2 regions of the Allobosea sp. GW822-FHT03F07 genome follow, and region 1 is predicted to be linked to the other one. Evidence: riboswitches for the same ligand, from Rfam matches in the RefSeq annotation. Region 1 holds a riboswitch; the other holds the start of a gene.

Region 1 (10,998 bases):
GACACGGAAGCCGACCGACAGGTGGCGATCGACGCGATGAAGCTGACGCGACGGATCGTGTCGCAGGCGCCGCTCGCCCGCTTCCGGCCGCAGGAGCACATGCCCGGCCCGGCAGCGAGCAGCGACGCCGAGCTGCTGGATGCTGCGGCGAAGCTCGGCACGACGATCTTCCACCCGGTCGGCACGGCGAAGATGGGTCGCGCGGACGATGCCCGCGCCGTGCTCGACGAGCGGCTGCGGGTGCGCGGCATCGTGGGCCTGCGGGTCATCGACGCCTCGGTGATGCCGGCGATCACCTCCGGCAACACCGCCAACCCGACGATGATGATCGCGGAGAAGGGCGCGGCGATGATGCTGGAGGACGCACGGAGCCGCTGACGGCCGTCGCGGCGGCCGGCGTGGTCAATGCGATGAAACGAGGCGTCATCCCGGACAAGCTGCGAAGCAGCGCCGCTCCGGGATCCATCGTAAGGCGCCGGAGCCCTTCGACGGATCCCGGGACAAGCCCGGGATAACGGCACAGGGGCGAGAAAATTCCGCGCCTATAGTGCCGGATGGCTGAAGCGGGCGACCTTGGCGCCCTTCATCAGGTTCCGGAAATCCGGTCCGCTGACACGCACCAGCGTCTTGTGATCGCCGCCCTCAAAATAGATGTCGCTGGCGTTGCCGAGGCTCTCGTCCAGGATCACCGGCACGTCATAGGCCGATCCGATCGGCGGGATCGCGCCAAGATCGCAATCGCTGAACAAGGTGCTGACCTCGTCCTCGGAGGCGAGGCCGAGCCGCTTGTTCATGACGTCCTGCAATGCAGAGAGCTCGATCCGGTGCGTGCTCGGCACGACGGCCAGCGCGTATCCGGTCTCATGATGCACGACCACGGATTTGGCCAGGCTGTTGCCGGAGACATGCGCCGCTATCGCCGACTGGTTGCTGGTCCGCGTGCGGTGATGCGAGACGGTATCGTAGGCGATGCCCTCGCCGTCGATATAATCACGAAGTTTCTTTGCAATCGTCATGGTAGGCGCCCCCTCTGCTGGTGGTGACGCATCGACGAGATCATCCTCCTCTCATCATCGGCGAAGTCAACGGCGAAAGGACAGGGTAGAGGTGGAGGAAACCGGACGGGACCCAAGAGCCATGCCGCAACCCTCGCAGCCCAACGGCGATCGAGGCTTCCTCGCCCGCATTCTCTTCGCGATCCTGCGCGGCGTTCTCACGGTGCTGATCGTCATCGACGAGATCGCGCGGCCGCTCTACCGGCCGCTGATCCGCTGGCTGTCGTCATTGCGCATCATCCAGCGCATCGAGATGGCGATCTCGCGGCTGCCGCGCCTCGCCATCCTGATCCTGCTCGCCATCCCCTTCGCCATCGCCGAGCCCTTGAAGCTGCTCGGCCTGTGGATGATGGCCGATGGCCGGGCCCGGACCGGGCTCGTCGTCTTCGCCTTCGCCCATCTGGTCAGCTTCCTGCTGGTCGAGCGCATCTACCATGCCGGCCGCGACAAGCTCCTGACCTATGGCTGGCTCGCCTGGGGCATGGGCTTGCTGGACCGGCTGCGGCGCCGGGCGCTGGACTGGGTCAGGACCAGCGCGGCCTATGCCTTCGCGCTGCGCAGCCGGGACGCGGCGCGGCAATGGTGGCGCTCGCTGCGGGCTTGACGGCGAGAGGAATCAAGCCTGGCACGGAAACGCGTCGTCATCCCGGACGAGCCGCGTAGCGGCGCTGCTCCGGGATGACGGTGCGTCTCGGGTCGACCGTGGAGCCTAAACGACCTGATTGCGCAGGGCATTCTCGCCACGTCCCAATCGGCCGAGATTCTCGACCAGCAGATCGACGACATTGGTCTCGTAGGCTCGCGTCTCGCCGGCGCTGTGCGGGGTGACGATGACCTGCGGCATCGCCCAGAGCGGCGAGCCCGCGGGCATCGGCTCCTCATGGAAGGTGTCGAGCCCGGCGCCGGCGATCCGGCCCTCGCTCAGGGCCGCGATCAAGGCCTGCTCATCGACGACCTTGCCGCGCGCGACATTGATCAGCAGCGCCGTCGGCTTCATCGCGGCGAGCGCCTTGGCGTCGATCAGGTTCTCGGTCTCCGGCGTCAGCGGGCAGGTCAGTGCGACGATGTCGGCCTGCGCCATGACCTCGTGCAACTGGTCGGGCCGCACGATCGCATCGATGCCGGGTTGCGGCTCGGGGCTGCGGCGCACGCCGATGACGCGCAGATCGAAAGCGGCGGCGAGCTTGGCCAAACGCAGGCCGATGCGGCCGAGGCCGACGATGACCAGCGTCTTGCCAGCGAGTTCGTCCTCGCGCCTTGCGCGGTTGCCGATCATCGGGCGCCAGCTCTTCGCCGTCTGGTTGTCGCGGGCGAGGTGGATCTGGCGGGTGAGGCCGAGGATCAGAGCCATGGCGTGCTCGGAGACGGCGCGCTCATTGGCGCCCTGCGCGCTGGCGAGTCGGATGCCGGCCGCGGCGAAGGCCGCCTTGTCGTACTGATCCGTGCCGGCGCTGACCGACTGGACGAAGCGCAGCTTCGGGCTCGATGCGATCAGTTCGTTACGCCAGAGACCGGAGACCACCACCACATCGGCCTCATGGGCGCGGGCCTTGAACTCGTCGAGCGAGCGGACCTCGAAGCTCTTCGCTCCATGTCCCCGCGTCGCAAACTCGGCCTGCAACTGATAGGCGGCATGGGCGAAGCAGATGGTCAGATCGCCTTCCGGCGGCAATGCGGGCATGTCTGTCATTCCCCTTCAGGCAAGGCTCGTTCTATCTCGATTGGTCTCAGGTTAGCGGGCGGCGCCAGAGCTGTCCCGGCATCGCGCGCATGCGGGACCGGCGCGCATGCAAGACTTACGCACTCCGCCAAGGCAAGGCGGCCGACGACAGCGCCGCCTCGAGCCGCTGCCATGCAGCCGCATCGCCTGGCAGCCCGAAGCGCAGCCATGTCGCCTCGTTCCGGAAACGCCGGACATAGATGCCGTGGTGGCCGAGATGGGCGAAGAGTGCCTCTGCGTCGGGCGTGGCGAGCAGGCGAAACAGCGCGGTGCCGCCAACGACCCGGCCGAGCGGCGACAGCAGGGCATCGAGCCGGGCCGCGTCGGCGGCGCGGGCCGCGCCCGCCGCTGCCAGCCATTCGGCATCGGCCAGCGCCTGCGCCCCGATGGCCAGCGCCGGGCCGGCCACGGCCCAGGGGCCCATCGCAGCCTGCAAGGCAGCGATGGGAACAGCCTCGCCGATGGCGAAGCCGAGCCTGAGACCCGCCAGCCCATAGGTCTTGCCGAAGGAACGCAGCACGATCGTCGCAGGCGGCAAGACCGGAAGCAGGCTCGATTCCGGCGTGAAATCGGCGAAGGCCTCGTCGAGGATCAGCATGCCGCCGCGGGCAGCGCAGCGCGCGGCGAGCACGGTGAGATCGGCTGCCGGAAGGCTGCGGCCGTCGGGGTTGTTCGGGTTGACGACCACGATGCTCGCAGCATCCGCCGCTTCGGCGGGCGAGGCCGCCTCCGTGACATCCGCTCCTGCCTTCCGCCAGGCGAGCGCATGCTCGGCATAGGTCGGCCCGAGCACCGCGACGCGGCCGGCCGCGAGGATGGCCGGCAGCACGCGGGGCAGGAGGTCGATCAGGATCTGGGTGCCGGGCGCGGCGACGATTCCCGCCTCGGGCGGCACGCGATAGGCGTTGCGGGCCGCAGCCAGCAGGGCCGCCTCGTCATCGGCGCCGGGCAGGCGCTGCCACAGGCTTAACGGCAGCTCCGGAAGCGGATAGGGGATGGGATTGATCCCGGTGGAGAGATCGATCCAGGGCAGCGGCGTATCCGGAAAGAGCGCCCTTGCCCTGGCGAGATCGCCGCCATGCCAGATGCCCTCAGTCACGCCCCGCCCCGCACGTTTCGCCCCGCCCGCACATCGCCCTGACCATGGCCCTGCCCGACACCTTGCTTCTGTTGCTGGCCGCGCTCGTCGTCGAGGCAGCGGTCGGCTATCCGCAGCGCTTGTATGCGCTGATCGGCCATCCCGTCACCTGGCTCGGCGCCCTGATTTCGTGGCTCGATCGCGCGCTGAATTCGGAAGCCGCGGGATTCGGCGCCCGCAAGGCGGCGGGGATCGCCGTACTCACCATCCTGCTCGCAGTGACGCTGGTCGCCGCGGTCGCCTTGACGTCGCTGTGCGGGATGCTTGGACCGCTCGGCCTGCTGCCACTCGCGCTGCTGTCTTCGACGCTTCTGGCGCAGCGCAGCCTGTTCGAGCATGTCGCGGCCGTCGCCGAAGGGCTGGAGAACGGGGGGCTCGCGGCAGGGCGCAAAGCCGTCTCGATGATCGTCGGGCGCAACCCCGAAAGCCTGGACGAAGCCGGCGTGTCGCGCGCCGCGATCGAGAGCCTGTCCGAGAATTTTTCCGACGGGGTGGTGGCGCCGGCGTTCTGGCTCGGCGTCGCCGGTTTGCCCGGCATCATCATCTACAAGGCGATCAACACAGCCGATTCGATGATCGGCCACAAGACGCCGCGCCACCTCGCCTTCGGCTGGGCCTCGGCGCGCCTCGACGATCTCGTCAACCTGCCGGCCTCGCGGCTGACCGCGCTGCTGCTGATCGCCGCCGCCGCGTTCGACCGCGAGGCCGATGCGGGCGCAGCCTGGCAGGCGGTGCGCCGCGACGCGGGCAAGCACAAATCGCCCAATGCCGGCTGGCCGGAGGCGGCGATGGCAGGCGCGCTCGGCCTGCGGTTGGCGGGGCCGCGGGTCTATGGCGAGGTCGTCGTCGAGGATGGCTGGATGGGCAATGGACGGGCCGAGGCCACGGCACCCGACATCCGGCGCGCACTGCGGCTGTACCGGCGGGCCTGCGGCCTGCTGTGGGGCCTGGCGGCGGCGGGCGTCGCTGCTGGAGTGATGCTCCAGGTATGATTTCAGTCTCTTAAACGTCCAACTCAAGCGCGTCGTCATTCCGGGCGCAGCGAAGCGCAGACCCGGGATCCACTCCGGAACGCTGCTTCTGAAAGGCTCAGGCATGGATCCCGGATCGGCGCCGCTGACGCGGCTTGTCCGGGATGACGGCGTGGGCACGATTAGCCGGACAACCAGCGCCCTTCAGAACTCGATCCCCTGCTGCGCCTTCACCCCCGCCGCGAAATGGTGCTTCACCAGCGTCATCTCCGTCACGAGGTCGGCAGCCTCGATCAGTTCCGGCTTGGCGTTGCGGCCGGTGACGACGATATGCAGGTCCGGACGGCGCGCCGCGAGCGTCGCCACGACCTCGGCCAACGGCAGGTAATCGTAGCGCAGCGCGATGTTGAGTTCATCGAGCACGATCAGGCGGATGCTCTCGTCCGCCATCAATTCCTTCGCCTTGTCGAAGGCGCGGGTCGCGGCGGCGATGTCGCGGGCCTTGTCCTGCGTCTCCCAGGTGAAGCCCTCGCCCATGCTGTGCCAGGAGACCTGGTCGCCGAAGGATTCCAGCGCCTTGCGCTCGCCGGTCTCCCAGGCGCCCTTGATGAACTGCACAACGCCGATGCGCCAGCCGTGGCCGAGCGCGCGCAGAGCCAGCCCGAAGGCCGCCGTCGACTTGCCCTTGCCCGGACCGCTGTTGACGATCAACAGGCCCTTCTCGAGCGTCTTGGAGGCGACCTCGGCGTCCTGCACCGCCTTGCGCTTTTCCATCTTCGCCTTGTGGCGGGCGGCCTCGTCCGGAGTGCTGGTCATACTCGATCTCGCTTCAGGCCTTCATTTCCGGTCTTCACTTCACTTGCATCGGCAGGCCGGCGACCATGAAGACCACGCGGCCGGCACGGGCGGCAATGGCCTGATGCAGGCGGCCGGCCTCGTCACGGAAGCGCCGCGCCAGCGCGTTGTCGGGGACGATGCCGAGGCCGACCTCGTTGGAGACCAGCACGATGGGCCCCGACGCCTGCTCGCAGGCCTCGATCAGGGCGGCGCCCGCCGCAGCCGTATCGCGCTCCGCAAGGATCAGATTGGTCAGCCAGAGCGTCAGGCAGTCGACGAGGATCGGGCGGCCCGGCGGAACACTGCGAATCGCTTCGGGCAGGTCCAGCGGCGCGTCCCACGTAATCCAATTGGCCGGCCGGCGCGCCCGGTGCTCGGCGATCCTTGCGACCATCTCGTCATCCCAGGCCTGCGCCGTCGCGACATAGGTCCAGGGCGGCGGCAGCGCCTCGATCAGCCCCTCGGCATGGCGGCTCTTGCCGGATCGCGCGCCGCCGAGGACCAGGGTGAGGTGGGGAATCGACGATGCCTGCATCGCGACGAATATCTCCGCGTCAGCCCGGCCGGAGCGAAGCGTAGAGCCGGGATCCATGCCTGAGCCTCTGTCGGAAAGGTTCCGGAATGGATCCCGGGTCTCCCTGCGGTCGCCCGGGATGACCCGCGACGACGTTTCGAAGCACGCACTGCATTGCACAGCGCCGCCCGGATGGCTAATGATCTCAGCCGACGGTGCCTCCGCGAGGAGGTGAAAAGGGAACGCGGTGAAAATCCGCGGCTGCCCCCGCAACTGTAAGCGGCGAGTTCTGCGCCATCGGCCACTGGGAGCGATCCCGGGAAGGCGGCGCAGGATGCCTAGACCCGCGAGCCAGGAGACCTGCCGTCGTCCGATCCGCACTTCCAACAGGCCGCCGGCGGGGCGGCCAGGAGACACATGATGACGACGACCTCCGTTTCCAATCAGCAGGCCAGCGTCTCCGAACGCGCCAAGGCCGTCGCTGCCGCGCTCGCGCTGGGCTTCGTTCTGATCTACACGGTGGGCTTTGCCGCCTCGGCCAGTGTGCACAACGCGGCTCACGATACGCGCCACGGCCTCGCTTTTCCCTGCCACTGAGGGAAACAGCACATGGTCAATCGGGTTCTCACGGTCAGTCTTCTGGCCGGGCTTCTGGCTGGGCTCGTCATCGCCGCGCTCCAGCATGTCACCACCACCCCGCTGATCCTCAAGGCCGAGACCTATGAGGCGGCGCTGCGCGCCGTCGCGCCCTCGCAGGCCGCCTTCTCCGGTGAAGCGAAGGTCTTTGGAGAAGCGAAGATCTTGCTCGCCCATGGCGGCGAGGCTCACGCCGACCACGCCGAATGGAAGCCTCAGGACGGCCTCCAGCGCACATTCTTCACCTCGCTCGTGACGATCGCGACCGCGATCGGCTTCGCGGCGCTGCTGCTCGCCGGCATGATCGCCGCCAACGAGACCATCGACGAGAAGCGGGCGCTGAGCTGGGCTGCCTGCGGCTTCCTCGCCTTCGGCCTCGTGCCGGCGACCGGGCTCGCGCCCGAATTGCCCGGCGCCGCATCGGCTGCGCTCGAACAGCGCCAGCTCTGGTGGCTCGTCACCGCGCTCGTCACGGCCGGCGGGCTCTTCGTCTTCCTGCGGATGGAGGCGCCCTGGCTGCGGGCACTGGCGGTGCTCGCGATGCTCGTGCCGCATATCGTCGGCGCGCCGCATCCGGCAGCGCCGGAGAGCAAGGTCCCGGCCGAGGTCGCCGCCCATTTCGCCGCGCTTTCGCTCGCGATCCAGGCGGCGCTCTGGCACGCGACCGGCTTTGCCGTGGGCAGGCTCTGGCCCTGGTTCACGCGCCGCGCGGAAACGCGGTGAGCGTGGACGGGAACACCGGCATCATGTCCGAAGGTGATCTCACCATCCATGTCTGCACGGCCTGCAGGCGCATCCGCGAGGATCTGCCGGATGGTTTCGACCAGCCGGGCAGCGCCCTCGCGGAAGCGCTGTCGCAGCGCCTCGCCGGACAGGCGAACGGCATCACGGTCGTCACGGCCGACTGCCTCGCCGTCTGCAAGCGGCCCTGCACCATCGCGCTCACCGCCGACGGCAAGTGGACCTATCTGATCGGCGACCTCGACACCGACACCCATCTCGACGACATCGTCAGCGCGGCGGAAGCCTATGCCGCAAGCGCCAACGGCATCGTCCCCTGGAAAGAGCGCCCGCCCTGCTTCCGCAAGGGCGTGGTCGCACGCGTGCCGCCTTTGCCGGCGCGCCAGCTAAGGATGACATCATGAACGCCCCGCAGAACCCTTCCCTCGGAAAAATCCCCTGCACCATCGTCACCGGCTTCCTCGGCGCCGGAAAGACGACGCTGGTGCGGCACCTCCTCGAGAACGCGGAAGGAAAGAAGCTCGCCGTGCTCGTCAACGAATTCGGTGATCTCGGCTTCGACGGCGAATTCCTCAAGGGCTGCGGCATTTCCGGCTGCACCGAGGAGGACGTGGTCGAGCTGCCGAATGGCTGCATCTGCTGCACGGTCGCCGACGATTTCGTGCCCGCGCTGGAAAAGCTCCTGAACCGGGCCGATCCGCCCGAGCACATCCTGATCGAGACCTCCGGGCTGGCGCTGCCGAAGCCGCTGGTCCAGGCCTTCAACTGGCCGGCGATCCGCGCTCGCGTCACCGTGGACGGCGTGATCGCCGTGGTCGACGGGCCGGCTGTCGCCGAGGGCCAGTTCGCGGATGATCCCGAGGCGCTCGCGGCGCAGAAGGCGGCCGATCCTAACGTCGACCACGACAACCCGCTAGAGGAGGTGTTCGAGGACCAGATCCTCTGCGCCGACCTCATCCTGCTCAACAAGAGCGATCTGATCGACGAGGCCGGGCGGGCGCGCGTCAGAGCCGAGATCGCCGAGCATCTGCCCAAGGCGATCAAGATCGTCGAGACCAGCCATGGCAAGGTCGAGCCGGCCCTGATCGTGGGCCTGGGCGCCGCCGCCGAGGCCGACCTCGCGGCGCGGCCATCGCATCACGGCGAGGGCGAGCACGATCACGACCATGACGATTTCGACTCGGTCGCGCTGCCGCTGCCGGCCGGCCTGTCGCCGGAAGAGCTGTCCGGCCGCGTCGCCAAGGCCGCCGAGGCCGAGGGCGTGCTGCGGCTGAAGGGTTTCGCTAGCGTTCCCGGCAAGCCGATGCGGCTCGTCGTGCAGGGCGTCGGCCGGCGCGTCGGCCATCATTTCGACCGGGCCTGGGGCGAGAACGAAGCGCGCGACGGGCGCCTCACCGTGATCGGGCTCAAGGGCTTCGACGTGAGCGCCGTGGAGGCCGCGCTGGCGGGCGCCTGAGGCGGGCTGCTTACATTTCGGAACCACTCCGTCATCCCGGGCCTGCCCCGGGATCCATCGGAGGGCTCCGGAGCCTTGGATTCCGGAGCGGTGCCGCTTCGCGGCTTGTCCGGAATGACGGCGCCTCTTTTCAAGGAAGCACGCTTCACGGCGGTGCGTATTGAAGGAACGGCATGCATCTGCTCCCGACCAGCGAGATCAGGCTCGACGACGGCGAGGACGCCGTCGATCTTGGCTTGGCCGCGGGCGACGTGCTGGTGCTGTCCTATGCCGACAGCGATCTCTCGGCGCTGGCGGCGGCTACCGGCACCGAGCTCTCCCTCCGCCTCGCCTCGCTGCGGCGGCTGCGCCATCCGCTTTCGGTCGACCTGCTGATCGAGAAGACGGTCGCGAGCTGCCGTTTCGTGCTGGTGCGCTGCCTCGGCGGCCTGGATTACTGGCGCTATGGCATCGAGCAGCTCAGCGAGGCCTGCCGCGAGCGGGGCATCGCGCTTGCGGTGCTGCCCGGGGACGACAGGGCCGATGATCGGCTCGTGGAATATGGGACGGTCGAGGCCGGCTTTGCGACAGAGCTGCTCGGCTATTTCCATGCCGGCGGCGGGACCGAGAACATGCGGCGGCTGCTCGCCTGCATCGAGGCCAGTCTCGACGGTCACGGCGCCCCCTCATCCGACCCTTCGGGCCACCTTCTCCCGCGAGGGGAGAAGGGCGAGACGGCAGCCGGGCTTCCCTTCCCCCCTCGCGGGAGAAGGTGGCAGCGCGAAGCGCTGACGGATGAGGGGGCGCCGTGCGCGACCCTACTTTCATCGCCGCCGCTCGAGCTTCCACCCTTGTTCGCATTAGCCCCGGACGCGACCCCGCTTCCCTGGCGCGAGGCCCTCGCCGCACTCGCCGCCGACAAACCGCTCATCCCCATCCTCCTCTACCGCTCGGCGGTCAGCGCCGGCGATACGGCGATGGGCGAGGCGATCGCCGCCGCCCTCGCAGCGCGCGGCCATGCGCCGCTCATTCTCGCGCTGACCAGCCTGAAGGACCCGGCGGTGACCGCCGATCTCGCGGCGCTGATCGCGACGCGCAAGCCGGCGCTGATCGTCACCACCACCGCCTTCTCGGCGCGCGAAGGCGCGGATTTCGTGCTCGACGCCGCCGACTGCCCGGTGTTGCAGGCGATGCCGGTCGGCAGCGCTCGCGAGGCCTGGGCTGCCTCGCCGCGCGGGCTCTCGGCCGCCGACCTTGCCATGCAGGTCGCGCTGCCGGAATTCGACGGCCGGCTCGGAGCCATCCCCGTCGCCTTCAAGGCGGAGATCACCGACGCAGCGACCGGGCTCTCGATCCGCCGACTCGTGCCGGACGCGGAGGGTGTCGCCGCGCTAGCCGATCTCGCCACGGGCTGGATTTCGCTCGCCGCAAAGCCTGTCGCCGAGCGGCGGCTGGCGCTGGTGATGTCGGACTATCCCGCGCGTGGAGGCCGAGCGGGATTTGCCGTCGGCCTCGACACGCCGGCGAGCGTCGCGGCGATCCGGGCACTGCTGGAGGAGGCAGGGTATGAGGTCGGACCATTGCCCTCGCCGGTCATCCCGGGCGACCGAAGGGAGACCCGATATCCATTCCGGAACGGATCCGATGAAGGTTCAGCCATGGATTCCGGATCGGCGCCGCTGACGCGGATTGTCCGGAATGACGGCGAGAATTTGATCGACGACACAGTGCTCATGGAGTGCCTGACCAGCGGCCCAGCCGGGTTCGCGCTCTCGCTCGACACCTACCGAGCCTGGCTAACAACTATCCCCGCCGAAGCCCGCGAGGCTCTGCTCGCCGTCCATGGCTCGCCCGAAAACGACCTCGCCTGCAGCGACGGCGCCTTCCGCTTCCGCACCATTCGCGATGGGAATCTCACCATCGCCCTGCAGCCGCCGCGCGATGCGACGCC
Region 2 (10,998 bases), on a different contig from region 1:
TCGGGACATGGTCAGTTCGCAGCAATGAGGTTGCCGGTGATCACGGCTCAGCGCGCGAGCACATCGGCGAATTCGGGATGGCGGCGCGCCCAGGCGGCGACGAAGGAACAGCCCGGCACGATCCGTCGCCCCGTCGCCCGCGCATTCTCGAACAGGCCGAGCACGAGCCGCGAGCCCAGTCCCTGGCCGTTGAACGCGGGCGGCACCTCGGTATGGGTGACGACCAGCCGGTCGCCGTCGCGGCGAAAGCTGGCGAAGGCGAGTCCGCCCGGAAAAGCCATCTCGAAACGGCTGCTGGCGACGTTCTCGATCACTTCCTGCACCTCGCCCAGCTCCATCATTCGTTCCCTTCAGTGCCTGAACGGCGCGCGCCGGCGCTTGTTCCTGGCAGCATCAGATGGGGACAACGCCGGCGCCAGCCAAGCGCGGGGGTCTTTACCCCCTTCGCGCCGTCAACACGAACATCGGCACGTCGCCCGGATAGGGCGGCGTCGCGAAGATGTGCTGCCAGGAGAGCGCCTCGCCGAAACCGGTATCCGTCAGCATCTGCCGCGTCAGCGCCTCGGTCAGCCCGTCATGCAGCGGCAGGCGGGCGGCCAGCCCCGGCTCGTAGGTCGAGCGGTATTGCGGTGCGACCGACCACAGCCCGTCCGACACGACGACCCTTCCGCCCGGGCGCAGAATGCGATGCGCCTGCAACAGCGCGTCCATCGGCCGCTCCAGCGTCCACAGCACATTGCGCAATGTGACGATATCGGCCGAGGCCGGCTCGATCGCGGCCTCGTCGATCACGGTCTCCTCGAAAGCGACGTCGAGCTTCATCGTCCGCGCCGCGGCACGCGCCACCGCCAGCATGCCCTCCGACGCGTCATAACCCCGCACGCGATGGCCGAGCGAGGCCGCGATCCGGGCGCAGGCCCCGGTGCCGGTGCCGAGATCGACGACATCCTTGCGCCCGTCGGCCTCGAACGCGGCTTCGAGCACCTCGCGCCAGATTTCGCGCTGCGCGACATGGGAGGCGACGCCATCGAATTGCGGCGCCCTGGCACTCCAATAGGCCGTGACGGCGTCCTGCGTCGGCTCGTTCATCGCGCTATGCCTTCGTCGGATGGGTCGATCAGATACTCGATATGACGCCGCCCGGAGGCACCCTCGCGGATGCAGACCGCGACCCCGAACACGCTGGAGATCAGATCCTCCGTCAGCACCTCCGGCGGCGCACCAGCAGCTACCAGCTTGCCCTGATGCATCACCGCGATCTCGTCGCAGAACAGCGATGCGAGGTTGAGGTCGTGCAAGGCGAGGATGCAGGTCACGCCGAGCCTGCGCAGCAGCGCCAGGATCGAAAGCTGGTGCTGGATGTCGAGATGGTTGGTGGGCTCGTCCAGGATCAGCTCGCGCGGTTCCTGCGCGAGAGCCCGGGCGATATGGACGCGCTGGCGCTCGCCGCCCGACAGCGTATGCCAGAGCTGGTCATGCCGCTCGCTCATGCCGACGCGTTCGAGCGCAGCCTCCACCGCCGCCTCGTCGGCATCGGTCCAAGAGGCCAGCGCACCGCGATGTGGCGTCCGGCCGAGCTTGACCACATCGCAGACCGAAAGCTGCACCTCGGTCGAGGCCTGCTGCTCGACGAAGGCGAGCCGCCTGGCGAGGTCGCGCCGTGCCATCGTCGAAAGATCGCGGTCGTCGAGCGTGACCACCCCGCTCTCGACCTTGCGCAACCGGCAGAGCAGCCGCAGCAGGCTCGATTTGCCCGACCCATTGGGGCCGATCAGCCCGAGGATGCGTCCGGGCTCAGCGCGCAGCGTCACGCCGTCGACGATCATCCGCCGCGCCGCGCTCCAGCGGATATCATGCGCCGCGAGCGTCATGTCGCGCGCCTCGCCCGATAGAGGATGAGCGCGAAGGCCGGGGCGCCGAACAGCGCTGTCACCACGCCGATCGGCAGGATCTGCTGCGGCACCAGGATGCGCGAGAGGATGTCGGCGAGGATCATGAAGATCGCGCCGATCACCAGGCAGGCAGGCAGAAGCCGGGCATGTGCCGGGCCGACCAGGAACCGCGCCGCATGCGGAATGACGAGGCCGACGAAACCGACCGTGCCGACGATTGAGACCATGGTCGCCGTCATCACCGCCGTCGTCGCAAACAGCACGATCCTGACCCGCATCACGGCGACTCCCAGCGAAGCCGCCGCATCCGCCCCGAAGGCGAAGGCGTCCAGAACCTTGGCATGCAGCATGCAGATGCCGAAACAGATCAACGCCACCGGCGTCGCGACCCAGACATCGGGCCAGCGCACCCCGCCGAAATTGCCGAGCAGCCAGAACATCACGCCGCGCGCCTGCTCGGCATTCGCCAGCGTGGTCACGATGGTCGCCGTCGCCGCATTGAAGAGCTGCGAGCCGGCGACGCCGGCCAGGATCACCCGGTCGCTCGAACCGCCAGCGCCTGCGGCGAGGAGCGCGACCACGGCCAATGCCGCGATCGCGCCAAGGAAGGCTCCCCCGGACAGCGTCAGCGCAGTGCCACCGATGCCGAGGATCAGCACCGCCACCGCTCCGGTCGAGGCGCCGGCGGAGATGCCGAGGATATAGGGCTCGGCCAGCGGGTTGCGCAGCAGCGCCTGCAGGATCGCGCCCGACAGGGCCAGCGTCCCGCCGCAGAGCGCCGCCAGCAGCGCCCGGCTCAGGCGGTAGTCGAAGATCACCCCCTGCTGGATCGCGCTGACGGGATAGCCGAGATCGAACATCCCATTGCCGAGCGCCTGGAAGGCGGTCGACAGCGGGATCTTCATCTCGCCTATGGTGACGGCGAGCGCGATCGCGGTCACCAGCGCGAGCAACGCCGCCAGCGCGATCGCGATGCGCGCCGGCCAGTTCGGCTCGATAGGGGCGTGGCTCACAGGTCGCGGCTCGTTTTAGCCCGGCTCACTCTGGCGCCACTCACTTGGTCAGCCCGAAGCTCTCGATGCCCTTGGCCAGCGCCTCGATGCCGTCGACGGTGTCGAGCCCCGCGCGGGTCGCGCCGACATCCATCACGACGATCCGGTTGTTCCGGACCGCGTCGAGTTTGCTCGCCACCGCGTCGGTCTTGAGGAAGTTCAGCTTCAGCTCGATGTCGTCGGCGGGAAAGCGACGCCGGTCCATCTTGACCACGACGATGACGGCGGGGTTGGCAACCGCCACGCTCTCCCAGCCGACCAGCGGCCATTCCTCATTGGTTGTGATGATGTTGCGCGCGCCGAGCTTGGACAGAATATAGGCGGGAACGCCGTTCTTGCCGGCGAGGAAAGCGTCCCCCTTGATGTCCCTGCTCGAGAACCAGACCGTCACCGGGATGTCCTTGGCGCCATTGCCCGCGACTGCCGCCACGGCCTTGGCCTCGCGTGCCTTGAGTTCTCCGATCAAGGCCTCGGCCCTGTCAGCGACATCGAAGATCTGCCCGAACTCGCGGATGTTGCGATAGACCAGTTCCATCGTGAACATCTGCGTGCGGACGCCGTCACCGGCGCCGGAATTGTCCTTGCCGACGCAATCCGAGGGCGAGACATAGGCTGGAACCTTCAGCTTGGCGAACTGGTCGCGCTTGCCGACGATGCCGTTGGGGCCGACATGCCACTCGAACATCGCGGTAACGAGATCGGGCTCCTGCGCGACCACCGCCTCGAAGCTCGGATCGTTGTCCGCGAGGCGCTTCACCCCGGCATTCGCCGCCTCGAAGCGCTTCGCCACCGGGCTGAACCAGACCGCCGTGCCGACGACCCGGTCGCCGAGACCCAGCGCATAGAGGATCTCGGTCTGGGTCTGTCCAATCGCCACGACGCGCTTGGGCGCCTTGTCGAAGGTGACCTGATGCCCGCAATTCTCGACCGTCACGGGATAGCGTGTCGCCTGCGCGCTGGCGAAGCCCATGCCGAGCGCCAGCAGCGGAAGAGCGAGCGTGGCGGAACGGACGAGGCGGCGCAGGCTGCGGGTCGATGTCGTCATGGCATGGTCCGGCTTGGGAGGAAGGCAGGAAGGCGGAATGGCGCGCTGTGCAGGAGCGGCATCGGTTAAATGAGATGTAATAACATTACAATTACCATGACCGGCGGCAAGCTGCCGCGTCAAGCCTGATGTCTCGCTGTTTTGGCTGTTGGAGAGTGACTGCATCATCGCTAACCCCGTGACGATTGAGGGGCATGCGACGGACGCGCGCGATACGTTTGCGGGATGTGAAAGGCCCGCCCGTTCGCGCACGACCGATCAGGACACCCCGCCCGAAAGACCGTTCAGTCGATCAGGGCAGGTCTCCTGGCTCGCGGGTCGACGCTGACTCCGGCCGGCCTTCCCGGCGCGAACTGCGCCAGTGGACGATGGACGGAAAGCTTGCCGCTTACAGTTGCGGGGGCAGCCTCGGCTTCGGCGTGGAACGCCTCACCGAATTCCCTCTTAGCTTCGGCCGAGAACGACCGAAGAACCTTGATCGAAACTTACGATAGAGCGCGCTCCGCCACCGTCAAGAGCGACCGAGCGAACAACTCAGTGGCGCGTGCCGCTGCTGAAGGCGCCCGTGCGCAGCTTGTCCGGCAAGGATTCGGCGAAGACGGCGGTCGCCTCCTCGCCATAGGTCTCGACGAGCGTGCGGAAAGCGGCGAAGAGCGCGGCATGGGCGAGCGCGTCGCTGTCGAGCCCATCCTGCTGCGCTTCCGTGAAGGCGTCCTCGACATAACCATAAGCGACGCGGCGTGCGTCATGGCTGTCCTCGGCGAGGGTCATGTCGAGCGGCAGGTCGTCGGAAATGATGGACATGAAGGCGAAGACTCTGCGGCTTGCTCGAATGGGCGTTCTGTCGCGCTATTTTCGGTTTCGCGTGGCGCGAATCGCGCCAGTTTCGGCCCGCTTCGCAACGCTCGACTTCATTCGGACCATAGGCCGTGCCAGCGCGGGACGCTACCGCGCCGTTTAGAAAAGGTTAACGCGGCCACGAGAATCCGGTGCAAAACGATGGTTCGCCGCGCCCTGTCACCTATCCGCCATAGCGGCCCGCCAGCGAGCGGGCGAGGCGTTCTCCCTCGGCCGCCAGCCGCGTCGAGGCTTCCTGGCTACCGGGGGTACAGGAGCGGTGCGTCAGGGCATAGGCCCGGAAGCCGCGATTATAGGCGCTCGTCAGGCGCTCTCGCCGCAACGGCGTCCGGCCCTCCGCCTCGACCAGCGCGGCCATGCGTTCGCGCCAGTCCTGCGCCTCCTTGCCGGCGCAGAGCGTGCGCAGATAGGCGAGCGAACCCATGATCTCGGCGAGCTTCAGCAATTGCGGCTCATAGGGTGGTGGCGGCGGCTCGGGTGCGGGCGCCGGCGCTGGCTCGGCTGCCTTGGTCGCAACCGGAGGGCGCTGCTGCGCCGCGGCCCCGCCGGATGGAAGCGCAGCGAGCAGCACGAGCAGGCACAGCGCCGCCCGCTTCATGCGCCTTCCCTAGCCCCGATCAGGATACCGCGTGCACGCCGAAGCACATCGGCCAGTTCACGCGTCGTCGCAAGGCCGCCGAGCTTCAGCGGGTCGGCCCACATCACCGCCCCCGCTTCCGGTCCGGTCTGCGGTTCGCCCGAAAGCCATTCCCCGACGAAGGAGGCGACGACGAAATGATGCGTGACCTCGCCGGCCTCATTGCGGCCGAATATCTCGACATGGCGGTTGAAGCCGACGATGCGCGCGGAAACACCGACCTCCTCCTCCAGTTCGCGCAGCGCCGCCTGCTCGAGCGTCTCGCCGGCCTCGACCTTGCCGCCAGGCAGCGACCAGAGTTGGTCGGCCGGCGGCTTCGTCCGCGTCGCGAGCAGCACCTTCCCGTCGCGAAAGACCGCGACCGAGGCGGCCAGCACCGGCCGGGCCGGCGCCTTGCCCGCCGCCGGGAAGCGGATGACCTGCCCGCCCTCGCCGCTCATCGCGCGCGGTCCCGGCTCATACGTGCTGGCCGCCATTGATGTGCAGCTCGGAACCCGTGACATAGCTCGAGGCATCCGTGCACAGGAAGTAGATCGCCTTGGCGACCTCCTCGGTCTTGCCGAGGCGCCCCAGCGGCAGCGTCGCGACGATCTTCTCGGTGCCCGGCGACAGGATCGCCGTGTCGATCTCGCCGGGCGAGATCGAATTGACCCGGATGCCGAGCGGGCCGAAATCCGAGGCCATCTCGCGCGTCAGGCTGGCGAGCGCCGCCTTCGAGGTCGCATAGGCGGCCCCCGCGAAGGGATGGACGCGGGAGCCGGCGATCGAGGTGACGTTGACGATCGTGCCCTTGGCCGCCGTCAGTTCGTCCAGCAGCCCGCGCGCCAGCATGATCGGCGCGAAGAAATTGACCTGGAAGACCTTGTGCCAGTCGTTGAAGGAGGTCGTCGCCGCCCCGAGGCGGGCACCGCCCTGCCCCTTCGGCGAGATGCCGGCGTTGTTGACCAGCGCATTGAGCTTGCCGCCCTCGGCCGCGAGCCGGCGCTTGATCTCGGCGATGCCCCGCATCGTGTCCTCGGGATCGCCGAGATCGATCTGGACATGGTCGTCGGCGCCCGAGGGCCAGGGGCATTTGTCGGAAAAGCCCTGGCGCGAACAGGACAGGATCCGCCAGCCCGCCATCGCGAACTGCATGACCGTGGCATGGCCGATGCCGCGGCTCGCGCCCGTCAGCAGCATCACCGGGCGCTTGCCCGCCTCGGTCTTGGGAAAATCGAATGTGGGCATCGCCATTGGGCTGGGTGTCCTCACGGATAAAGGCGCGCGCGCGCCCAGGGTTCGCCGGCGGAAATGCGGCGGAAGGCGACGCGGTCATGCAGTCGAAAGGCACCGTCCTTCCAGAATTCGAGATAGACCGGCGTGATGCGAAAGCCGGTCCAGTGCGGCGGGCGCGGGATCGTGCCGATGCCGAACCGGGCCGCCTGGACCGCGACGGCCTTCTCCAGCGCGAAACGGCTCTCCAGCGGCCGCGACTGCTGCGACGCCCAGGCGCCGATCCGGCTGTCGCGCGGGCGAGACTGGAAATAGGCGTCCGCCATCTCGTCGCTGACGATCGAGACAGGACCGCGGATTCGGATCTGCCGGCGCAGGCTCTTCCAGTGGAACAGGGCGGCGGCCTTGGGCTGGCCGAGCAGCTCCTCGCCCTTCTGGCTCTGCGTGTTCGTGTAGAAAACGAAATCGTCGCCGTCACGCCCGTTCAGCAGCACCATCCGGCTATTGGGCATGCCCTCGGCATCGACCGTGGACAACGCCATGGCATGGGGGTCGTTGGGCTCCGACTTCTTCGCCTCCTCGAACCACTCCTGAAACAGCGCGAAAGGATCCTGCTCCTGCGTGAAGTCACCGCTCGTTAACCGTTCCACGTGTCTAATCCTCGGTGAATTTCAGGGTGTTGCGTTTGGGCGAGCGCAGGCGGTGATCTTGGGCAGGTCGGGACGACTATATAGGGCAGCGACGAGGGGGTTCCAAAGCCTTCCGCAGCGCGCTTCCGCCATGCGCCGGTTTGCTGCCGCAGGCGCCGCCTGCCTCGGTCTCGCCGCGGCCGGATGTTCGGTTTCGTTCCCGATTCTCGGCCTGTCGAGCAAGGCCGAGGACGACGTCGTCACGACCTCCTCGGTGCTGCCGGCGCGCGGTTCCAGCAAGCCCGGTCCTCTCGCCTCGCTCGCCTCCGAACTCGGCCCCGAGGATATCCGTCGCGCCGATGGCGCGATGGCCGTGGCTCTCGATCCGCAGGGCAATGGCGCCGCCGTCTCCTGGGACAACCCGCAGACCGGCGTGAAGGGCTCCTTCATCCCCGTCGGCGGGCCGTTTCTGCGTTCTGACGAGATCTGCCGCGCCTTCATCGCGAACGTGCAGACGCAGACGAAACCTGCCAAACTCCAGGGCACGGCCTGTCGGCCTTCGGGCGGGGATTGGATCGTCAAGGACATGGAGCCCTGGAAGGGCACGACCTGAGAGCCAGGAGGCCGGCCGAGATCATCCTTGCCCAGCTGTTGCGTTCAGGCCACACCATTCCCAGATAAGGCTTCAGAGATCAAGGTTGGCCCCGACACACGTCCCGGCCGGCCCGTCAGCATTGCCAAATGGGGTTCATGAATGCGCGACCCGTATCAGATTCTGGGTGTCGCCCGCACCGCGAGCGAGGCGGATATCAAGAAGGCCTATCGCCGCCGCGCCAAGGATCTGCATCCCGACCGCAACCGGGACGATCCCAAGGCGCAGGACCGCTTCTCGGAGCTGAACGGCGCCTATGAGATCATTGGCGACGAGGCCAAGCGCAAGCAGTTCGATGCCGGTCAGATCGATGCCGAGGGCAAGCCGAAGTTCCAGGGCTTCGAGGGCATGGGCGCGGGCCGCGGCGGGCGCGCCGGCGGCTTCGAGTTCAATTTCGGCCATGGTGGCGGCCACCCCTTCGGAAGTGCTGGCGGCAGCGGCGGCGCCGGCTTCGACCCCTCCGACATCTTCGGCTCGCTCTTCGGCGATGCGGCAAGGCGCGCGGGCAAGACCCGGCCCGAGGCGCAGAAACCGCCGGAGCAGAGCTTCTCGCTCGATGTGACACTGGCCCAGGCCGTGGCTGGCGCGACGCGTCGTGTCCGCCTGCCGGGCGGGCGCGAGGTCGAGGTCACGATTCCCGAGGGTGTCGCCGACGGCAAGGTGATGCGCCTGCGCGGGCTCGGCCAGCCCGACCCGTTCTCCGGCCAGACCGGCGACGTGCTCATGACGATCAGGGTCAAGCCCGACTCGCGCTTCACCATCGAGGGCAACGACCTGCGCACGCGCGTGGCGGTTCCGCTCGCGAAGGCGGTGCTTGGCGGCCCCATCCATGTGCCGACCTTGACCGGCGCGGTCGAGATGAAGATTCCACCGCTGACCGGGACGACGAAATCCTTCCGCCTACGCGGCAAGGGCCTGAAGGGCGAAAACGGCGTGGTTGGAGACCTGTTCGTCGCCATCGACATCGAGATGCCCCAGACAGACGCCGAATTGACGGCTCTGATGAAGGCGCGGGCGGAATAGCCGTTGGGCGCGGGCAAGTCGGACGTTGCCGGCAGGCGCGCGCCCGCACCAAACCCGGTTTCCACTTCGGGCTTCATGCTCTAAGAGACGCCCTCGACTTTATCCAGTTCGCGGGTCCCAGATGCCTGATTCCACTGCCGTCGCCCGGCCGACCGCCAATCTTCTCAAGGGCAAGCGCGGCCTTGTCATGGGCGTCGCCAACAACCGCTCGATCGCCTGGGGCATCGCCAAGGCCGCGGCCGATGCCGGCGCCGAACTCGCCTTCACCTATCAGGGCGATGCGCTGAAGAAGCGCGTCGAGCCGCTGGCGCAGCAGCTCGGCGGCCATGTCGTCGGCCATTGCGACGTCACCGACGGTGCCTCGATCGACGCCGTCTTCGCCGAGATCGAGAAGCTCTGGGGCAAGCTCGATTTCGTCGTCCACTGCATCGCCTTCTCCGACAAGGATGAACTGACCGGACGCTACGTCGAGACCAGCGAAGCGAACTTCACCAAGTCGCTGCTGATCTCCTGCTACTCCTTCACCGCCGTCACCCAGCGTGCCGAGAAGCTGATGACCGATGGCGGCTCCATGCTGACGCTGACCTATTACGGCGCCGAGAAATGGATGCCGCACTACAACGTCATGGGTGTCGCCAAGGCCGCGCTCGAATCCAGCGTGCAATATCTCGCCGCCGATCTCGGCCCCTCGAAGATTCGCGTCAACGCGATCTCCGCCGGCCCGATCAAGACGCTGGCCGCCTCCGGCATCGGCGATTTCCGCTACATCCTGCGCTGGAACGAGTACAACTCGCCGCTCCGCCGCACGGTGACGATCGAGGAGGTCGGCGAAACCGCCGTGTTCCTGGTCTCCGACATGTCGCGCGGCATCACCGGCGAGATCCTGCATGTCGATGCCGGCTACCACGTCGTCGGCATGAAGGTGCCGACCGCACCCGACATCTCGCTCGACAAGGGCGAGTGAGGGGCAGGCGCACTCTGCGGCCTACCCGGCCGCCGGAGCCTTGCGGCCGCCTGCCCAAATCAGCCCAGCATCTCCTGGAGACGAGCGGTCTGCGCCTCGTCCAGCGTGACGTCGTCGGTTTCGAGCCCGGCCTTCAGCGTCGAGACGCTTTGCCCGCCGATCATCAGATCCGGAGCGATCTCTGCGAGCGGCACGAGCACGAAGGCGCGCTTCGCAAGTCGTGGATGCGGCAATTGCAGGCTGGGCCGGTCGGTCACCAGATCGCCGAAGGTCAGGATGTCGATGTCGAGCGTGCGCGGCCCCCAGCGCTCGCGCCGTTCGCGCCCGCTGGCCCGCTCCAGCTCCATGCAGAGATTGAGCAGTTCGACCTCGCCGAGATCCGTCGACAGCAGCGCCGCCATGTTCAGGAAATCGGGCTGCTCGACAATGCCCCAGGGCTTGGTCCGATAGACGGACGAATATCTCCGAAGGGTGACTGCGGGATGGTCGTCGAGGCTGCGCAGCGCTCTTGCGAAGGCCTGCAGCGGATCGCCCAGATTGCCGCCGAGGCCAAGCGCCGCCTCAACGCTCACGACGGTAGCTCAAGGTGATGCCGACGCTGGCGAGCGTAGCGTGGATCGGCGGGGCCGGCTTGCGCAAGGTGACTTCGACGCGGGTGACCGGTGGAAAGCCATCGAGGATCGCCTGCGCCACCGCCCGCGCCGCCGCCTCCAGCAGGTTGAAGCGCCGGCTGGTGAAGACCTCAGTGACGACGCCGACGACCTTGCCGTAGTTCACGGTGTCGGCGAGCGCATCGCTGATGGCCGAGGCCCGCAAATCCGTTTCCAGCTTGAGGTCGAGAACGAAGCGCTGGCCCAGCCGCTCCTCCTCCGAAAAGAACCCGTGATAGGCGTAGATATCGAGCTTCTCGATCAGAATGATGCCGGTTTCGCTCACGGGCGAGGCTCCGAAGACTGTGAAAGGGCCGCCCAGACCTTGAATGCCTGCGCATGCTCGGCGACGTCATGGGCGCGGATGATGCTGGCGCCCTGCGT

Evidence for each region. Region 1 has a riboswitch for cobalamin ahead of AC1RMY_RS19765 (CbtB domain-containing protein). Riboswitches for the same ligand answer to the same signal wherever they lie in the genome.
Region 2: linked by a shared signal. The riboswitch ahead of AC1RMY_RS03515 (ABC transporter substrate-binding protein) and the one ahead of AC1RMY_RS19765 (CbtB domain-containing protein) in region 1 are both predicted to bind cobalamin.

Annotation. Positions count from the first base shown of each region.
Region 1 covers NZ_JBXAND010000007.1:129,155-140,152, forward strand. Annotated here, with positions in the region: gene AC1RMY_RS19725 (GMC family oxidoreductase) at 1-378, shown strand, start outside; gene AC1RMY_RS19730 (aminoacyl-tRNA deacylase) at 543-1,016, opposite strand; gene AC1RMY_RS19735 (hypothetical protein) at 1,138-1,659, shown strand; gene AC1RMY_RS19740 (D-2-hydroxyacid dehydrogenase) at 1,765-2,736, opposite strand; gene cobD (threonine-phosphate decarboxylase CobD) at 2,852-3,874, opposite strand; gene cbiB (adenosylcobinamide-phosphate synthase CbiB) at 3,919-4,905, shown strand; gene cobO (cob(I)yrinic acid a,c-diamide adenosyltransferase) at 5,089-5,700, opposite strand; gene cobU (bifunctional adenosylcobinamide kinase/adenosylcobinamide-phosphate guanylyltransferase) at 5,735-6,256, opposite strand; cobalamin riboswitch at 6,432-6,617, shown strand; gene AC1RMY_RS19765 (CbtB domain-containing protein) at 6,656-6,832, shown strand; gene AC1RMY_RS19770 (CbtA family protein) at 6,845-7,594, shown strand; gene AC1RMY_RS19775 (DUF1636 family protein) at 7,591-8,016, shown strand; gene cobW (cobalamin biosynthesis protein CobW) at 8,013-9,068, shown strand; gene cobN (cobaltochelatase subunit CobN) at 9,242-10,998, shown strand, end outside.
Region 2 covers NZ_JBXAND010000001.1:720,344-731,341, reverse strand. Annotated here, with positions in the region: gene AC1RMY_RS03540 (hypothetical protein) at 1-9, opposite strand, end outside; gene AC1RMY_RS03535 (GNAT family N-acetyltransferase) at 48-341, opposite strand; gene AC1RMY_RS03530 (class I SAM-dependent methyltransferase) at 436-1,089, opposite strand; gene AC1RMY_RS03525 (ABC transporter ATP-binding protein) at 1,086-1,871, opposite strand; gene AC1RMY_RS03520 (FecCD family ABC transporter permease) at 1,868-2,905, opposite strand; gene AC1RMY_RS03515 (ABC transporter substrate-binding protein) at 2,946-3,989, opposite strand; cobalamin riboswitch at 4,269-4,481, opposite strand; gene AC1RMY_RS03510 (hypothetical protein) at 4,524-4,793, opposite strand; gene AC1RMY_RS03505 (TIGR02301 family protein) at 5,011-5,445, opposite strand; gene AC1RMY_RS03500 (NUDIX hydrolase) at 5,442-5,960, opposite strand; gene AC1RMY_RS03495 (SDR family NAD(P)-dependent oxidoreductase) at 5,941-6,717, opposite strand; gene pdxH (pyridoxamine 5'-phosphate oxidase) at 6,732-7,346, opposite strand; gene AC1RMY_RS03485 (RT0821/Lpp0805 family surface protein) at 7,477-7,938, shown strand; gene AC1RMY_RS03480 (DnaJ C-terminal domain-containing protein) at 8,080-9,000, shown strand; gene fabI (enoyl-ACP reductase FabI) at 9,122-9,964, shown strand; gene folK (2-amino-4-hydroxy-6-hydroxymethyldihydropteridine diphosphokinase) at 10,024-10,536, opposite strand; gene folB (dihydroneopterin aldolase) at 10,526-10,900, opposite strand; gene folP (dihydropteroate synthase) at 10,897-10,998, opposite strand, start outside.